DNA from 2 places in the uncultured Zoogloea sp. genome. Region 1 is predicted to be linked to the other one. Evidence: predicted binding sites of a transcription regulator. Region 1 holds the regulator's gene; the other holds the start of a gene.
What was found. The regulator sigma-54, encoded in region 1, starts transcription at its own class of promoters, with help from an activator protein. The targets are predictions, from matches to a motif close to TGGCACGCTTNCTGCTNA.

Region 2: the regulator sigma-54 is predicted to act here: its motif matches at 2,368-2,385, upstream of flgB (flagellar basal body rod protein FlgB).

Annotation. Positions count from the first base shown of each region.
Region 1 is NZ_CALAYQ010000024.1:26,101-33,537, reverse strand. Features, by position in the region: gene Q0672_RS02400 (CinA family protein) at 1-30, shown strand, start outside; gene recA (recombinase RecA) at 205-1,239, shown strand; gene recX (recombination regulator RecX) at 1,268-1,717, shown strand; gene lptB (LPS export ABC transporter ATP-binding protein) at 1,704-2,426, shown strand; gene Q0672_RS02380 (RNA polymerase factor sigma-54) at 2,442-3,899, shown strand; gene raiA (ribosome-associated translation inhibitor RaiA) at 3,916-4,239, shown strand; gene ptsN (PTS IIA-like nitrogen regulatory protein PtsN) at 4,395-4,880, shown strand; gene hprK (HPr(Ser) kinase/phosphatase) at 4,849-5,784, shown strand; gene Q0672_RS02360 (PsiF family protein) at 5,900-6,199, shown strand; gene Q0672_RS02355 (FHA domain-containing protein) at 6,272-7,135, opposite strand; gene ttcA (tRNA 2-thiocytidine(32) synthetase TtcA) at 7,232-7,437, opposite strand, start outside.
Region 2 is NZ_CALAYQ010000070.1:3,049-10,485, forward strand. Features, by position in the region: gene motD (flagellar motor protein MotD) at 1-445, shown strand, start outside; gene Q0672_RS08880 (flagella synthesis protein FlgN) at 545-1,021, opposite strand; gene flgM (flagellar biosynthesis anti-sigma factor FlgM) at 1,028-1,339, opposite strand; gene flgA (flagellar basal body P-ring formation chaperone FlgA) at 1,431-2,117, opposite strand; gene flgB (flagellar basal body rod protein FlgB) at 2,455-2,859, shown strand; gene flgC (flagellar basal body rod protein FlgC) at 2,870-3,280, shown strand; gene Q0672_RS08905 (flagellar hook assembly protein FlgD) at 3,305-3,985, shown strand; gene Q0672_RS08910 (flagellar hook protein FlgE) at 3,999-5,951, shown strand; gene flgF (flagellar basal-body rod protein FlgF) at 5,971-6,711, shown strand; gene flgG (flagellar basal-body rod protein FlgG) at 6,997-7,437, shown strand, end outside.

The DNA of each region.
Region 1 (7,437 bases):
CTCACCGAACTCATCCGCCGCTACGCCTGAAATCCCATCCGCATCAAGGTCTTGGCAAATCCGGTAGACGTTCCGCTGCAACTGTATAAAATACCAGTCTGCGCGACTTTCTTCGCTCCGATACCTCTCGTGACGACGCGCGATCACCCGCACGCAAACTCTGTGCCATAATCTCCAAAACCCTTTTTACAAGGATCACGACAGATGGATGACAACAAGGCCAAGGCCCTCGCCGCCGCGCTTTCCCAGATCGAAAAGCAGTTCGGCAAGGGCTCGATCATGCGCCTGGGCGACGGCGAAGTCGAAAGCGACATCCAGACCGTCTCCACCGGCTCCCTGGGCCTCGACATCGCCCTCGGCATCGGCGGTCTGCCCCGCGGCCGGGTCGTGGAAATCTACGGTCCCGAATCGTCCGGCAAGACGACCCTCACCCTCCAGGTCGTCTCCGAAATGCAGAAGCTCGGCGGCACCGCCGCCTTCATCGACGCCGAACACGCGCTGGACGTCACCTACGCCCAGAAGCTCGGGGTCAATATCGGCGACCTCCTGATCTCCCAGCCCGACACCGGCGAACAGGCCCTCGAGATCGCCGACATGCTGGTGCGCTCCGGTGGCGTTGACGTGGTCGTGATCGACTCCGTCGCAGCCCTCACCCCGAAGGCCGAAATCGAAGGCGAGATGGGCGATCAGCTCCCCGGCCTGCAGGCCCGCCTGATGTCCCAGGCCCTGCGCAAGCTCACCGCCAACATCAAGCGCACCAACACCCTGGTCATCTTCATCAACCAGATCCGGATGAAGATCGGCGTGATGTTCGGCAGCCCCGAGACCACCACCGGCGGCAACGCCCTCAAGTTCTACGCCTCGGTGCGGATGGACATCCGCCGCATCGGCACCATCAAGAAGAACGACGAGGTGATCGGCTCCGAAACCAAGGTCAAGGTCGTCAAGAACAAGGTCGCGCCCCCGTTCCGCGAAACCCTGTTCGACATCCTGTACGGCGAAGGCACCTCCCGCGAGGGCGAGATCATCGACCTGGGCGTCCAGCACAAGTTCGTGGACAAGTCCGGCGCCTGGTACGCCTACAACGGCGAGAAGATCGGCCAGGGCAAGGACAACGCCCGCGAATTCCTCAAGAGCAACCCGCACATCGCCCGCGAGATCGAAAACAAGATCCGCGTCGCCGTCGGGCTGCCTGAGATGGCCGTGATCACGCCCGCCGCCCCCGCCGCGGCAGCCTGAACGTCTCCGGCAGGAAACACCGTCGTCCATGGCCACCAGTCTGCATGAGCGGGCCCTGCGCTGCCTGGCCCAGCGGGAGCATTCCCGCGCCGAGCTCGCCCGCAAGCTGGGCACCCTCGGCAGCGAGGAAGAGGTGAGCGCCGAACTCGACCGTCTGGTCGAGCTTGGCCTCCTCTCCGACGCCCGCTTCGCCGATGCCTACGTGCGCGCCAAGGCGGCCCGCTTCGGCGCCTCCCGGCTCAAGAGCGAGCTCGCCCGGCGCGGCGTCGACGCCGAGCAGATCGGCCTGGCCATTGCCGACAACTGTCCGGAAAGTGAATTCGAACGCGCCTGCGACATCCATCGCCGAAAGTTCGCCGCAGCACCGGCAGACGCGCGAGAATGGGCGCGCCAGGCGCGTTTTCTTCAAGGTCGCGGCTTCTCGACCGAAATCATTCGTAGAGTCCTGAAAGAACACCCCGGCGATGAGCCTGCTTAAAGTCAGCAACCTGCGCAAGAAGTACAAGGCCCGCACCGTCGTCCACGACGTCTCCTTCGACGTCGGCAGTGGCGAAGTGGTCGGCCTGCTCGGCCCCAACGGCGCCGGCAAGACGACCTGCTTCTACATGATCGTCGGCCTGGTGGTCGCCGATGGCGGCGAGATCACCCTCGACGACCAGGTGCTGACCCATCGCCCGATCCACCAGCGCGCCCGCCTCGGCCTGTCCTACCTGCCCCAGGAGATGAGCGTCTTCCGCAAGCTCACCGTGGCCGAGAACATTCAGGCCGTGCTCGAACTGCAGAAGCTCAGCAAGGCCGAAATGGCCGAACGCCTCGAACAGCTCCTCGGCGAGCTGGGCATCGAACACCTGCGCGACAACACCGCGATCTCCCTCTCCGGCGGCGAGCGCCGGCGCTGCGAGATCGCCCGCGCCCTCGCCTCCGACCCGCGGCTGATCCTCCTCGACGAGCCCTTCGCTGGCGTCGACCCGATCGCCGTGATCGACATCCAGAAGATCATCCGCTTCCTCAAGGAAAAGGGCATCGGCGTCCTCATCACCGACCACAACGTCCGCGAAACCCTCGGCATCTGCGACCGCGCCTTCATCATCAATGCCGGGGAAGTGCTGGCCAGCGGCCGCCCGGAAGACATCGTCCGGAATGAACAGGTCCGTCAGGTTTACCTCGGCGAGCACTTCCGGCTTTAAGGCATCATTGTTGTCATGAAGCCCAGCCTCCAGCTCAAACTCTCCCAACATCTCGCGCTCACCCCGCAGCTACAGCAGTCCATCAAGCTGCTGCAGCTATCGACCCTCGAGCTCAACCAGGAGATCGAGAAGATCCTCCTCGAGAACCCGATGATCGAGCGGGACGAGCCGGAATCGAACCTCGGCTCCAGCCGTCTCGAAGCCCCCGGCCCGGCCGCCCCCGCCGGCAGCGAGGCCGCCCATGAGCGCGAGCAGGAGCAGGCCCGCGAATCCGACCAGCGCGAGCGCGACACCGACCGGGAGTTCGACTTCGCCGAAGGCGGCGACTGGCAGGGCTCCGGCAGCGGCTCGCGGGACGATGATGACGACAACGATTTCCAGGATCTCCAGGCCACGGTCACCACCCTGCGCGACCACCTGGACGCCCAGATCGCCCTCACCCAGCTGTCCGACCGGGATCGCGCCCTCACCCGCTTCATGATCGAGGCCCTCGACGACGACGGCTACCTCAGCCAGGCCCTCGAAGACCTCCTTCCGCTACTCCCGCCCGAGCTCGAAGTGGATCTGGACGACCTCACGATCGCCCTGCGCCACATCCAGAGCCTCGACCCCTGCGGGATCGGCGCTGCCGACATCGGCGAATGCCTCGGCCTGCAGCTGCGCGCCCTGCCGCCCAGCCGCGAACGCGAGCTGGCGCTGGCCATCGTCGCCGAACACCTCGAACTCCTCGCCGCCCGCGACTACCTCAAGCTCAAGCGCGCCCTGCGCTGCACCGACGACGAGCTGCGCGAAGCCCACGCCCTGATCCTCGACCTCAACCCCCGGCCCGGCGCCCGCTTCGCCCAGTCCGACATCCGCTACGTGGTTCCGGATGTCATCGTCCGCAAGGTCCGCAACACCTGGGTTGTTAACCTCAACCCGGATGCGATGCCCAAGCTGCGCATCAACCAGCTTTATGCCCAGATCCTGCGGGACAACCGCGGCGCCAGTGGCTCCCTGTCCAATCACCTGCAGGAAGCCCGCTGGCTCATCAAGAACGTTCAGCAGCGCTTCGACACCATCCAGCGTGTGTCGCAAGCGATCGTTGACCGGCAGCGTCAGTTCTTCGATTATGGCGATGTGGCGATGCGCCCTCTGACACTGCGTGAAATCGCCGAACAGTTGGAATTGCACGAGTCCACCGTCTCGCGGGTGACCACCCAGAAGTACATGGCCACACCAAGAGGCATTTTCGAGTTCAAACATTTTTTCGGCAGTCACGTCGCCACCGACACCGGTGGGGCGGCTTCCTCGACGGCGATTCGGGCGCTGATTCGCCAGCTGGTAGCCGCGGAAGACAAGAAGAAACCCTTGTCCGACGCCAAGATTGCCGAGTTGTTGGGCCAGCAGGGTATCGTCGTGGCACGCAGGACCATCGCAAAGTGTCGCGAGTCCCTCGATATCCCGCCGGTCAGTCTGCGCAAAACCATCTGACAGAAAGGTAAGAACCATGAACCTCAACATCACGGGGCATCACGTCGAAGTTACGCCGGCCATCCGCGAATACGTCACCTCCAAGCTCGATCGCGTGATCCGTCATTTCGACAACGTCACCAGCGTCGGCGTGATCCTCTCGGTGGAAAAGCTGCGTCAGAAGGCCGAAGTCACCGTTCACGTGCGTGGCAAGGACATCCACGTCGAGAGCGAGGATGCCGACATGTATGCCGCCATCGACGCCCTGACCGACAAGCTCGACCGCCAGGTTCTGAAGTACAAGGACAAGGCCTCCGATCACGGCCATGACTCCCTGAAGCAGCACCTCGCCGAATCCTGATCTTCGGCCCCAAGTAATCCCCTTCTCCCCGGGACCGTTGTGGCTATAATGCGCCCCAACTGACACAACGGCCCCGGCGGCACCCGCCCCCGGATTTTCCAGATTCGTTCCCGGAAACCTGTCCCGGTCCCACCGCGTACAGGAGCGTCCCGCCCATGAACCTCATCGCCAAACTTCTGCCTCCAGCCAATGTGGTCGTCGGCCTCGAGGCGAGCAGCAAGAAGCGTGCTTTCGAGCAGGCCGGCCTGCTGTTCGAGAACAATCACGGCATCGCCCGGAGCACCGTCTTCGACAGCCTGTTTGCCCGCGAGAAGCTCGGCTCGACCGGTCTCGGGCAGGGCATCGCGATTCCCCACGGACGCATCAAGGGCCTCAAGGACGCGCTGGGCGCCTTCATGCGTCTCGCCGAACCCGTCCCCTTCGACGCCCCGGACGGCCGCCCCGTTTCGATGCTGTTCGTGCTGCTGGTGCCCGAACAGGCCAACGAACACCACCTGCAGCTCCTTTCCGAACTCGCCCAGATGTTCAGCGATCGCAGCTTCCGCGATCAGCTCCTGACCGCCCCGGACGCCCTCGCGGCCCACTCCCTCTTTGCCCAGTGGGGCAGCGATGCGCCAGACAACAGTAGCGCGGCTGTTTGACGACAACCTCGACCGCCTGAGGCTGCGCCACATCTGCGGCAGCCTCGACACCCGCATCTCGGTCTCCGAAGACCGCATCTGGCCCGCCGACATGGTCGGCCACCTCAACCTGATCCACCCCGACCGCCTGCAGATCCTCGGCTCGTCCGAGCTCGCCTGGGCCCGCCGCCAGACCCGCGACAAGGTGATCCACCATGTCCGCGAGATCCTCTCCTACGGCCCGCCAGCCATCATCGTCGCCGACGACGAAGACATCCCCAGCCTGATCCGCACCGTCTGCGCCAACGAAGACGTGGCCCTCTTCGCCAGCCCACTGCCGGCGGCCAACGTCATCGACCTGCTGCGCAGCTACCTGTCGCGCAAACTCGCCGAACGGGTCGCCCTGCACGGGGTGATGATGGACGTGCTGGGCCTGGGCGTGTTCATCACCGGGGATTCGGGCGCCGGCAAGTCCGAGCTCGCCCTGGAACTCATCTCCCGGGGCCATGGCCTGGTTGCCGACGACATCGTCGAGTTCTCCCGCATCGCCCCGACCGTCCTCGAAGGCCGTTGCCCGGCCCTGCTCCAGGACGTCATCGAAGTGCGCGGCCTGGGCATCCTCAACATCCGCACGATCTTCGGCGAGACCGCCTGCCGGCGGAAGATGAAGCTCAAGCTGGTGGTCCACCTCCAGCGCCGCCAGCCCGGCGACCAGGATCCCCTACGCCTGTCCCTCGAAGGCGAGCAGCAGCTCATCCTCGGCGTGCCGCTCCGCCGCGTCGTGCTGCCGGTGGCGGCCGGCCGCAACCTGGCGGTGCTCCTGGAAGCCGCAGTGCGCTCGACGATCCTGCTGCTGCGGGGCATCGACTCGACCCAGGAGTTCGTCGACCGCCAGCGTCGGGCAATGGAAGACGGCGGCTTTTAACCAAAAGACACGGCATCCGACCGCCCCGGCGGACCGGGCCGTCAACGGATTCACCCAAGCACCGTTTATGATGATGTTGCAGTTCCGACAACCCGCCCATACGAGGAGTGGCCAGATGAAAAAATTGATCCTGAGTGTCGCTGTTTCGATGTTTGCCGCCGGTCTGGCACCCGCCGCCTTCGCGGCCTCCACCCAGCAGAACAAGATGAAGGAATGCAACGCATCCGCCGCCGACAAGAAGGGCGACGAGCGCAAGGCCTTCATGAAGGAATGCCTCTCCGCCAAACCCGCCGCCGCCGAAGCCAAGGGCACCCCGCAGCAGGAAAAGATGAAGGCCTGCAACAAGGAGGCCGGCGAGAAGGTGCTGAAGGGCGATGATCGCAAGAAGTTCATGAGCACCTGTCTGAAGGGCTGAAACGCCCCGGCGCCATGACAGAAAAGGGCCCGCTGAGGGCCCTTTTCACTGGGTTGCGCCTGCCGCCGAGGATCAGTCGAGGGCGAACGCCACCGCGTCGGACATGTTGTCACCCACCGAGAAACCGCAGCCGATGTGGCCTTTCTCGGACAGCGCGAACTCGCCGCGCTTGATGCAGTGCTCCGCCGCCCCCTCCTCCAGCAGGTAAGTGCCGTTGGTGCTGGAATCGGCCAGATAGAACATGCCGTTGCGCAGCTCGATGCGGGCGTGCTGGCGGGAAACCCGCGGGTCGGACACGACGATGTCGTTGCCGGTTTCGCGACCGAACAGCAAGGTCGGATGGGCCGCATCGATGACCCACTTCTGGCCCCGGAAACTGACCCGCAGCTGCCTGACCGACTGCATCGCTTCCTGGCGGAGCTCGGCCGGCGTGGGCGGCGGCGCGTTGCCCAGCTCAAGCGCCGGAAAGGGTGCGTTGCTGGCTGCGTCGTCGAGCTTGCCGAGCAGGCGCCGCATGGACGGCGAGAGCAGCTCGGAAAGGCTCTCGGAGACGGTGATGGTGTCGGGATTGCAGCCATCCACCAGGCGGGCGGCCATCTTCTCCGCAGCGCCTTCTTCGTCGCCCCCTTCGGACTCCAGCACCACCCCGGCCCGCAGCACCAGCTTGATGCCGCTCATCGGCGGCAGCGCCCGTACCCGTTCGCGCATCTCGCGGGCCGCCAGCAGGGCAGAATCTGCATCGCCGAAACGGGCAACAATCACTTCCGGACGCAGCTCCAGCCCTTCGGCCGAATAGGCCTCCGCGCAGCGGGACATGCGGTTAAGGCAACGCTCGACGGCGTAGCCAGCCTCCGCCTCACCCAGCTTGACGGACAAACGGACACGACCTGCCACGTCTGCATACAGCAGGCACCGGGTGGCGGCACGCTCATTCATCGTGGCATGCTCCGGTGATCCCCGTCTGACAGGGGGAGACAGTCACGGTGAATCCCTCAGACGTGCACGGGAGGCTGGGTGGGCGATCCATAAGCTCTAACTTCTCCAGATCCCGATGGGGATCGCTGAGGCATCTTCTTGCGCGACTGGCGGAAGTTCGGGAGTATCGAACACGATGTCGCCCTGCTCCACTTCCGTGCCGCGCGTGACGTTCAGGAAATCGAACAGCTTGCCGTCCGCCAGATGGGACGGAACGACGTTCTTCATCGCGGTGGCGATGGATACGATACGACCGGGGAAGC
Region 2 (7,437 bases), on a different contig from region 1:
CCCCGGCGAGGCCCAGCTCGGTCGCGATGCCGTCACGGCCCTGCGGGCGGTGGGGCAGGTGGTGGCGCCGGCTGAGTTTCCGATCACCGTCGAAGGTCACACCGATACGATTCCCATCGCCACCGCGGCTTTCCCCTCCAACTGGGAGCTCTCGGCCGTGCGGGCGTCGAGCGTGGTGCGACTGTTTGTGGAAAGCGGCGTACGGCCAGCGCGGCTGACGGCTGCCGGATACGGCGACCAGCGTCCGGTGGCCGACAACCTCACGCCCGAGGGGCGGGCCCGCAACCGGCGGGTGACGATCCTGATCGAATCGCGGGTGGTCGAGCCTGAGGTGCAGCCGAAGGTGAGGGCGTCCGGCATCGCCGATTCGATCCTGCCATCCGATGCGGCACCGCCGGTGCCGGTTGCGCCCGAGGCCGAAGCAAAGCCCCAGCCGGCGCAGTAGGGCTAGGCTCCGCGTCTTGCCGCGCCTGGACGCAACAACGCCGGGCGGCGATCAAACCCGAGGCTGGATGAAATTGCTGAAGACGATCCGCCGGGCGGATCAGACCGAACCGAAGTGGCGGCTGCCGGCAGTGGGGCGGGACTGACCGTCCGGGCCGTAGATCTGCGGGTGTTCCGCGGCGGCGAGGAGGGTCGTGAGGGCCTGCTGGTTGTTCTGCAGGCGCTGGGTGATCAGCTGGCCATTGACCCGGTTGCGTTCCTTGGCTTCTTCGGCCAGGGCAACCACGTCTTCCCAGGCAGTGAGGGCCTCGGGATTGCTGGCGAGCACGATGCGGATGTTCTCGTTCGTGACCTTCGCGCCGAGGCGGGCAAACATCACCACCCGGTCGTCGGACAGGCGCTGGAGGGCGCGGTAGAGCGCGGTCTTTTCTTCGGCAAGCAGAGCGAGTGCGTCAATCTGGCTGTGCACCAGCAAGGCCTCTTCCCGCTCAAGCAGGGCGACGAAGCCGCGCATGCCGCGGCGCTCGTCCTGGATGAGCTGGGCAAGGCGAGCGTGGAAGCCGGGATCGACGGCCATGCCCGCTTACGCCTTGGCGGTTTGTGCGTTCAGCATCTGACGCACGCTGTCGATGAGGCCGTCGGCCACCTTTTCGGTGTCCACCTTGAAGCGCCCTTCGCTCATCGCCTGTTTGATCTCGTCCACCTTCGCGCTATCCACCACGGGGGTGTTGGCGATGGTTTCTTCCATCTGCTGCAGGCGTGCAGAGAGGGACGACAGTTCGACCCGTTCGCCACCCGCGGAATCCTGAGTCTTCGGTGATTCCTTGGCAGCACGTGCGCGGCCTTCGCCGGACGGCAGATTGCTGGTCGCTTTGACAGAGTTATCGATCTTCACGGCATTGCCCTTTCATCCATAAGTCGACTGGGTATACGACTCGTGGAGATGAAACTTTAACCCATTGGAGTCCTTCGGGATGGGTGCGGTTTCATGGCAGCGTGATTTCGACTACGCCTCCGCTGCGGGCGATGCCCCGCACGACCTGCCCGTTCGACAGGCGCACCTGGGCGGCCTGGCCGTTGGCGGCCGAACTGAGGGCCACGCCGTCGTTGGCCACCTGGAATCCGGCACCGCCGGAGACGACCTTGACCGGCTGGCCCTGCATTACCGCCGGCTGCTGGCGCAGGTGGCTGGCGGTCAGCGGACGCCCCGCGCCGAGGCTGATCCGCGCCGCCTGGCCGATGGCCTGGGTCGGGTCGGTGATCACGTCGGCGGCCATCGCGGTGAGTTCGCCCGATTCGACGCGCAGGTCGCCCGGGCTGACGATCTGGCCGGCAGCCAGCGGCCCGTTGGTGACCACGTAAGGGCCCTTCACGCGCACGTCGGCCGGCACCCACGCCGACCAGCTCACTGGCGCCAGACAGCGCACGCCCACCGAGATCCGCCCCCAGGCCCGGCCGTTGGGCGGCAGGAAGGCTTCGAGCTGCAGGCAGGGCGCAAGCTGGTTGTCGGCGCTGAACTCGCCCACCTGAATGCTCACCTCGCCCGACAGGCTGCGGGTCTGCGTGGCCAGGAAGCGGCCCACCTCGGCGCGCACCGGCGCGGCGTCCTGGCGGGCGAAGGCCGGCGTGGCGAGGCAGAGCAGCACGAGGAGGAGGGGAATCAGGCGGGTCACGGCGCGGGCGTGGAGAAAGTCGATGGCGCCATTGGAACATGTGGGCGCCTGCTCCGGCGGCAGAAACAGAGACGCTTTCCCGGCCTTATTCGGGCAGGCCGGCAGGTGTGCCGGCGGGGCGGCAGGTGCCGGCAAACTTTGCCGCTGCGGCAGGGGCAGGGAGGCAAAACCCGGAGCCAGGGATGGGAATTGGGGCGCGAATTGCCGCCTGTTCGGCCCATCGACGGGGCCGGGCGGCTCATAAGATGACTGGCACGGAAGCTGCAAAGGTGTAGCTGCCAGCCAGTCTGCAAAAACTTACGGCGGACACGGCGACAAACTTGAGGACTTGGCAGAGATGACGAACCGACTGGACGAAACGCTGCGCTTCCACCAGACCGCACTGAACGCCCGTGCTTACCGCCAGCAGGTGATCGCCTCCAACATCGCCAACGCCGACACGCCCAACTTCAAGGCCCGTGACGTGGATTTCCGCGAAGCCCTGGCGGGTGCCCTCGGCGGCGCGACCAGCGGCCTGCCCCTCAAGACCACCGCCAAGCGCCATATCGCCGGCGGCGCCGCCAGCCCGCTGGAAGCCAGCCTCAAGTACCGCACCGAAGAGCAGGGCGCGGTGGATGGCAACACGGTCAATATGGACACCGAACGCGCCGCCTTTGCCGAGAACTCGGTGCAGTACCAGGCCAGCGTGACCTTCATCAACGGCCTGCTGCGCTCCATGCAGATGGCCGTCCAGGGCCAGTAAGGAGATCGCCATGAGCATGCTCAACGTCTTCCAGGTGGCCGGTTCGGCGCTCCATGCCCAGTCGATGCGCCTCAACACCACCGCCAGCAACCTGGCCAACGCCGACAGCGTGGTGGGTGCCGACGGCCAGCCCTACAAGGCCAAGCAGGTGGTTTTTGCCGCCACCCCGATGCCCGGTGCCGGCGTGGCCGCCCAGGGCGTGCGGGTGACCCAGGTGGTCGAGAGCGCCGCCCCGATGCGCATGGTGTACGACCCGAAGAACCCCGCCGCCAATCCCGAGGGCTACGTGACGATGCCCAACGTGAATGTGGTCGAGGAGATGACCAACATGATCTCCGCGTCCCGCGCCTATCAGACCAACGCCGACATGATGGGCACGGCCAAGAGCCTGATGGAAAAGACCCTCGCCATCGGCCAGTAACCAGACACCGAAAGCTGAACAATCATGAGCACCGTCAATTCCACCGGTTCCACGACATCCGCCGACGTCATCGCCGCGCTGCAGAAGGGTTCCAGCTCATCCGCGTCCAAGACCGACGCAGCCCAGAGCCGCTTCCTCAAGCTGCTCACCGAGCAGCTCAAGAACCAGGACCCGCTCAACCCCGTCGACAACGCCCAGATGACCTCGCAGATGGCCCAGATCGAGACCGTCAATGGTCTCGACAAGCTCAACACCACCCTCGCCTCGATGCTCCAGAACAGCCAGTCGGGCGAGGTGCTGCAGGCCGCGGCGCTGGTCGGCAAGGGCGTGATGGTAGCCGGCAACAACCTCAGCCTCACCAGCGGCAGCAAGACCTACGGCGGCTTCGAGCTCGACAGCGCGGCCGACAAGGTGACGGTCACGATCAAGGATGCCAACGGCCTCGAAGTACGCAAGCTCGAGCTTGGCGACGCGGACGCCGGCGTGCACAACTTTGCGTGGGATGGCCTCTCCACCAATGGCGCCCAGGCTGCCAGCGGCAACTACACCATCAGCGTGGCCGCGACCCGGGGTGACACCACCCTGAAGCCCGTCGTGCTCCAGATCTCCACGGTGAACAGCGTCCTGCGTACCAGCAGCGGCAGCGTGTCCCTCGACGTGGGCAGCGGTCTGGTGAGCCTCGCCGACATCAAGCAGATTCTCTAAGCGGAGACAGAAAATGGCATTCCAGCAAGGTTTGAGCGGTCTTTCCATCGCTTCCAAGGCCCTCGACGCCATCAGCAACAACGTGTCCAACTCGGGCACCGTCGGCTTCAAGGAAGCCTCGGCCCAGTTTGCGGACGTCTTCGCTGCGTCGCTGTCGGCCGGCAGCGCCACCCAGGTGGGTATCGGCGCGTCGGTGAACAAGGTGTCCCAGCAATTCACCCAGGGCAACATCTCCACCAGCAGCAACACGCTCGATCTGGCGGTCAATGGCGCCGGCTTCTTCCGGATGAGCGACGCGGGCACGATCACCTACAGCCGCAATGGTCAGTTTCACGTGGACAAGGAAGGCTACGTGGTCAACTCCAGCGGCCTGCGCCTCACCGGCAACACCTACGACGCCAAGGGCCTCCCCTCCGGTGTGGGCGGCGATATCCAGCTGAGCTTCGGCGATGCCGATCCGAAAGCCACCACCGACGCGGGCTACACCGTCAATCTGGATTCCCGCTCTGCGTCGCCCAAGTCCCTGACCCAGGCGCTCCTGAAGGGCACGAGCACGCCCGTCTCGTCGTCCGCGCCGCTGAGCTTCACCGCCGCCAACAACGACCTGACGATCACCGTCGACGGCGAGACCACCGCCACGGCCAAGATCGCCGCCAGCACCTACACCGACACCAGCTCGCTGGTCGCCGCAATCCAGACCGCCATCGACCAGACCACCCTCAAGGGCCGGGTCACCGCGTCCAGCGACAGCAGCGGCATCATCACCCTCAACTCGACCCACGGCGGCCGACTCTCCAGCCTGGACGTGAGCGGCAACGCCGCCATGCAGCTGAACCTCGCGCCGACCGCGACCGCCATCATGTCGGTGAGCGGCAGCAACGCCACCTACGCCAGCCTCACGGGCACGGTCGTCCCTGCTTATCCGCTCACCATTCCGGCGTCGGTCATGAACATCGCGGTCGATGGTGGTTCGGCGGTTGCCGTCTCCGTGCCGGCCGGCACCTACGCCACGGCGGCCGTTCTGGCCACCGCGCTGCAGGCTGCGGTGGATGCAACCGGCGCGGGCTCCTCCGGCCTCCGGGGCAAGGTCGTCGTCGGCACCAACCCCTCCGACTCCATCACCTTCAGCTCGGCCACGGCCGGCGGCACGTCCAAGATCGTCGTGTCCGACGGCTCCGGCACGCTCGCCGGCACCACCCTCGGCATCCCCACCTTTGCCGCCACCGCCAACACCGGTGGCTTCAGCATCACCGACCCGGCCAGCTACACCAGCACCACGTCCCAGACGGTGTACGACTCCCTGGGCAACCCGCACACCCAGTCGCTTTACTTCGTGAAGACGGCCCAGGCCAACAAGTGGGATGTCTACACCAGCCTGGATGGCGGCTTCCCGCCCGAGATCGACCCGGCCACCGGCCTGCACAGCCCCACCACCGTCAGCTTCGACTCCAACGGTGGCCTGCTCACGCCCAAGACGATTTCCACCTCCTACACCGTGACCACCGGCGCGACCAAGGCGCTCACCGTCACCGTCGATCTGACCAACTCCACCCAGTTCGGCAACAGCTTCGGCGTCGCCAAGCTGAGCCAGAACGGCTACAAGCCGGGCTCCCTGTCGGGCCTCACCGTCGAATCCGACGGCACCATCCTCGGCAACTTCAGCAACGGCCAGTCCCGAACGATGGGCCAGGTGCTGCTGACCAACTTCCGCAACCCCAACGGCCTGGTGTCGGTGGGTGGCAACCAGTGGCAATGGACGCCGGAAGCCGGTGCGGTCGACGGCGCCGGTGCGGCGCCGGGCACCGGCACCCTGGGCGTGCTCCAGTCCGCTGCTATCGAAGAGTCCAATGTGGATCTTACCTCCGAGCTGGTCAACATGATCACCCAGCAGCGCGCCTATCAGGCCAACGCCCAGTCCATCAAGACCCAGGACCAGGTGCTGCAGACCCTGGTGAACCTGCGCTGATTAACCCGGGGAGCCCGCCATGGACCGCCTGATCTACACCGCAATGACCGGCGCCTCCGCCACCATGGGGCAGGAGGCGGCCGTCGCCCACAACCTGGCCAACGCCACCAGCACCGGCTTCAAGACCGAGCTCCACAAGCTGCGCGCGGTACAGGTGCAGAACGCCCCGATGCCCACCCGTGCCTTCGTGGCCGACGCCAGCGTCGCCGACGACTTCACCCCCGGCCCGCTCCAGCACACCAACCGCAACCTGGACATGGCGATCCAGGGCAAGGGCTGGTTTGCGGTGCAGATGCCCGACGGCACCGAGGGCTACACCCGCAACGGCAACTTCGAAGTGAGCGCCAACGGCATCCTGCAGACCCGCGGCGGCCTGCCGGTGCTGGGCTCCGGTGGCCCGATCACCGTGCCCCCCGACGTCGAAGTGGCGATCGGCTCCGACGGCACCATCTCCACGGTGCCGCGCACCGGTGCCCGCAACAGCACCAGCGCGGTGGACCAGCTCAAGCTCGTCAATCCGCCGGAGGTCGATCTCAAGCGCGGCGGCGACGGCTTTTTCCGCACCGCCAACGGCGCCGCCGCCCCGGCCGACCCGGCCGTGCGCGTCGCCTCGGGCTATCTCGAAGGCAGCAACGTCAATGTGGTCGAGCAGATGGTTTCGATGATCTCCCTGGCCCGCCAGTACGAGATGCAGACCAAGATGCTGTCCACCGCCCAGGAAATGGACCGCTCCGCCGGTCAGCTCGTCGCCAAGAGCTGACCGGCCCGCGCCGGCTGAGCCATCCTTCCATCCCAGCGCCTGCCGGATCACCGGCAGGCGTTTTCATTTCGGCGGCGCTGCCGCCCCCCGGCAAGATTTTCCGGGCCGGCTGCCGGTGGTGTGCGCGGATTCTTGCCGGATCGTGCTTTCCCCCTGAATTGACAGCCTTTTCACCACCTTCTCCGGGGCTGGAACAGGACTTGCAAAGGATAGGATGACCCTGCCGCATTGAAGCGGCCAACCCTGTCGCCCCCACCGGCGACGTCCGAAGTACAGGAGCCCACGATGATCCGCGCCCTCTGGATTGCCCGAACCGGTCTCGACGCCCAGCAGACGCAGCTCGACGTCATCTCCAACAACCTGGCCAACGTGGCCACCAACGGCTTCAAGCGCTCCCGGGCGGTGTTCGAGGATCTGCTCTACCAGAACCTGCGCCAGCCGGGCGCCCAGTCCACCCAGCAGACGACGATCCCCTCCGGCCTGCAGATCGGCACCGGCGCGCGCCCCATCGCCACCGAGCGCATCCACACCCAGGGCAACCTCACCCAGACCGGCAACGCCCTCGACGTGGCGGTGCAGGGCGACGGCTTCTTCCAGATCCTGCTGCCCGATGGCACCACCGCCTACACCCGCGACGGCGCCTTCCAGAAGGACGCCAACGGCCAGATCGTCACCTCCAGCGGCTACCCGCTGCAGCCCGCGATCACCATCCCCGCCAACGCCCTG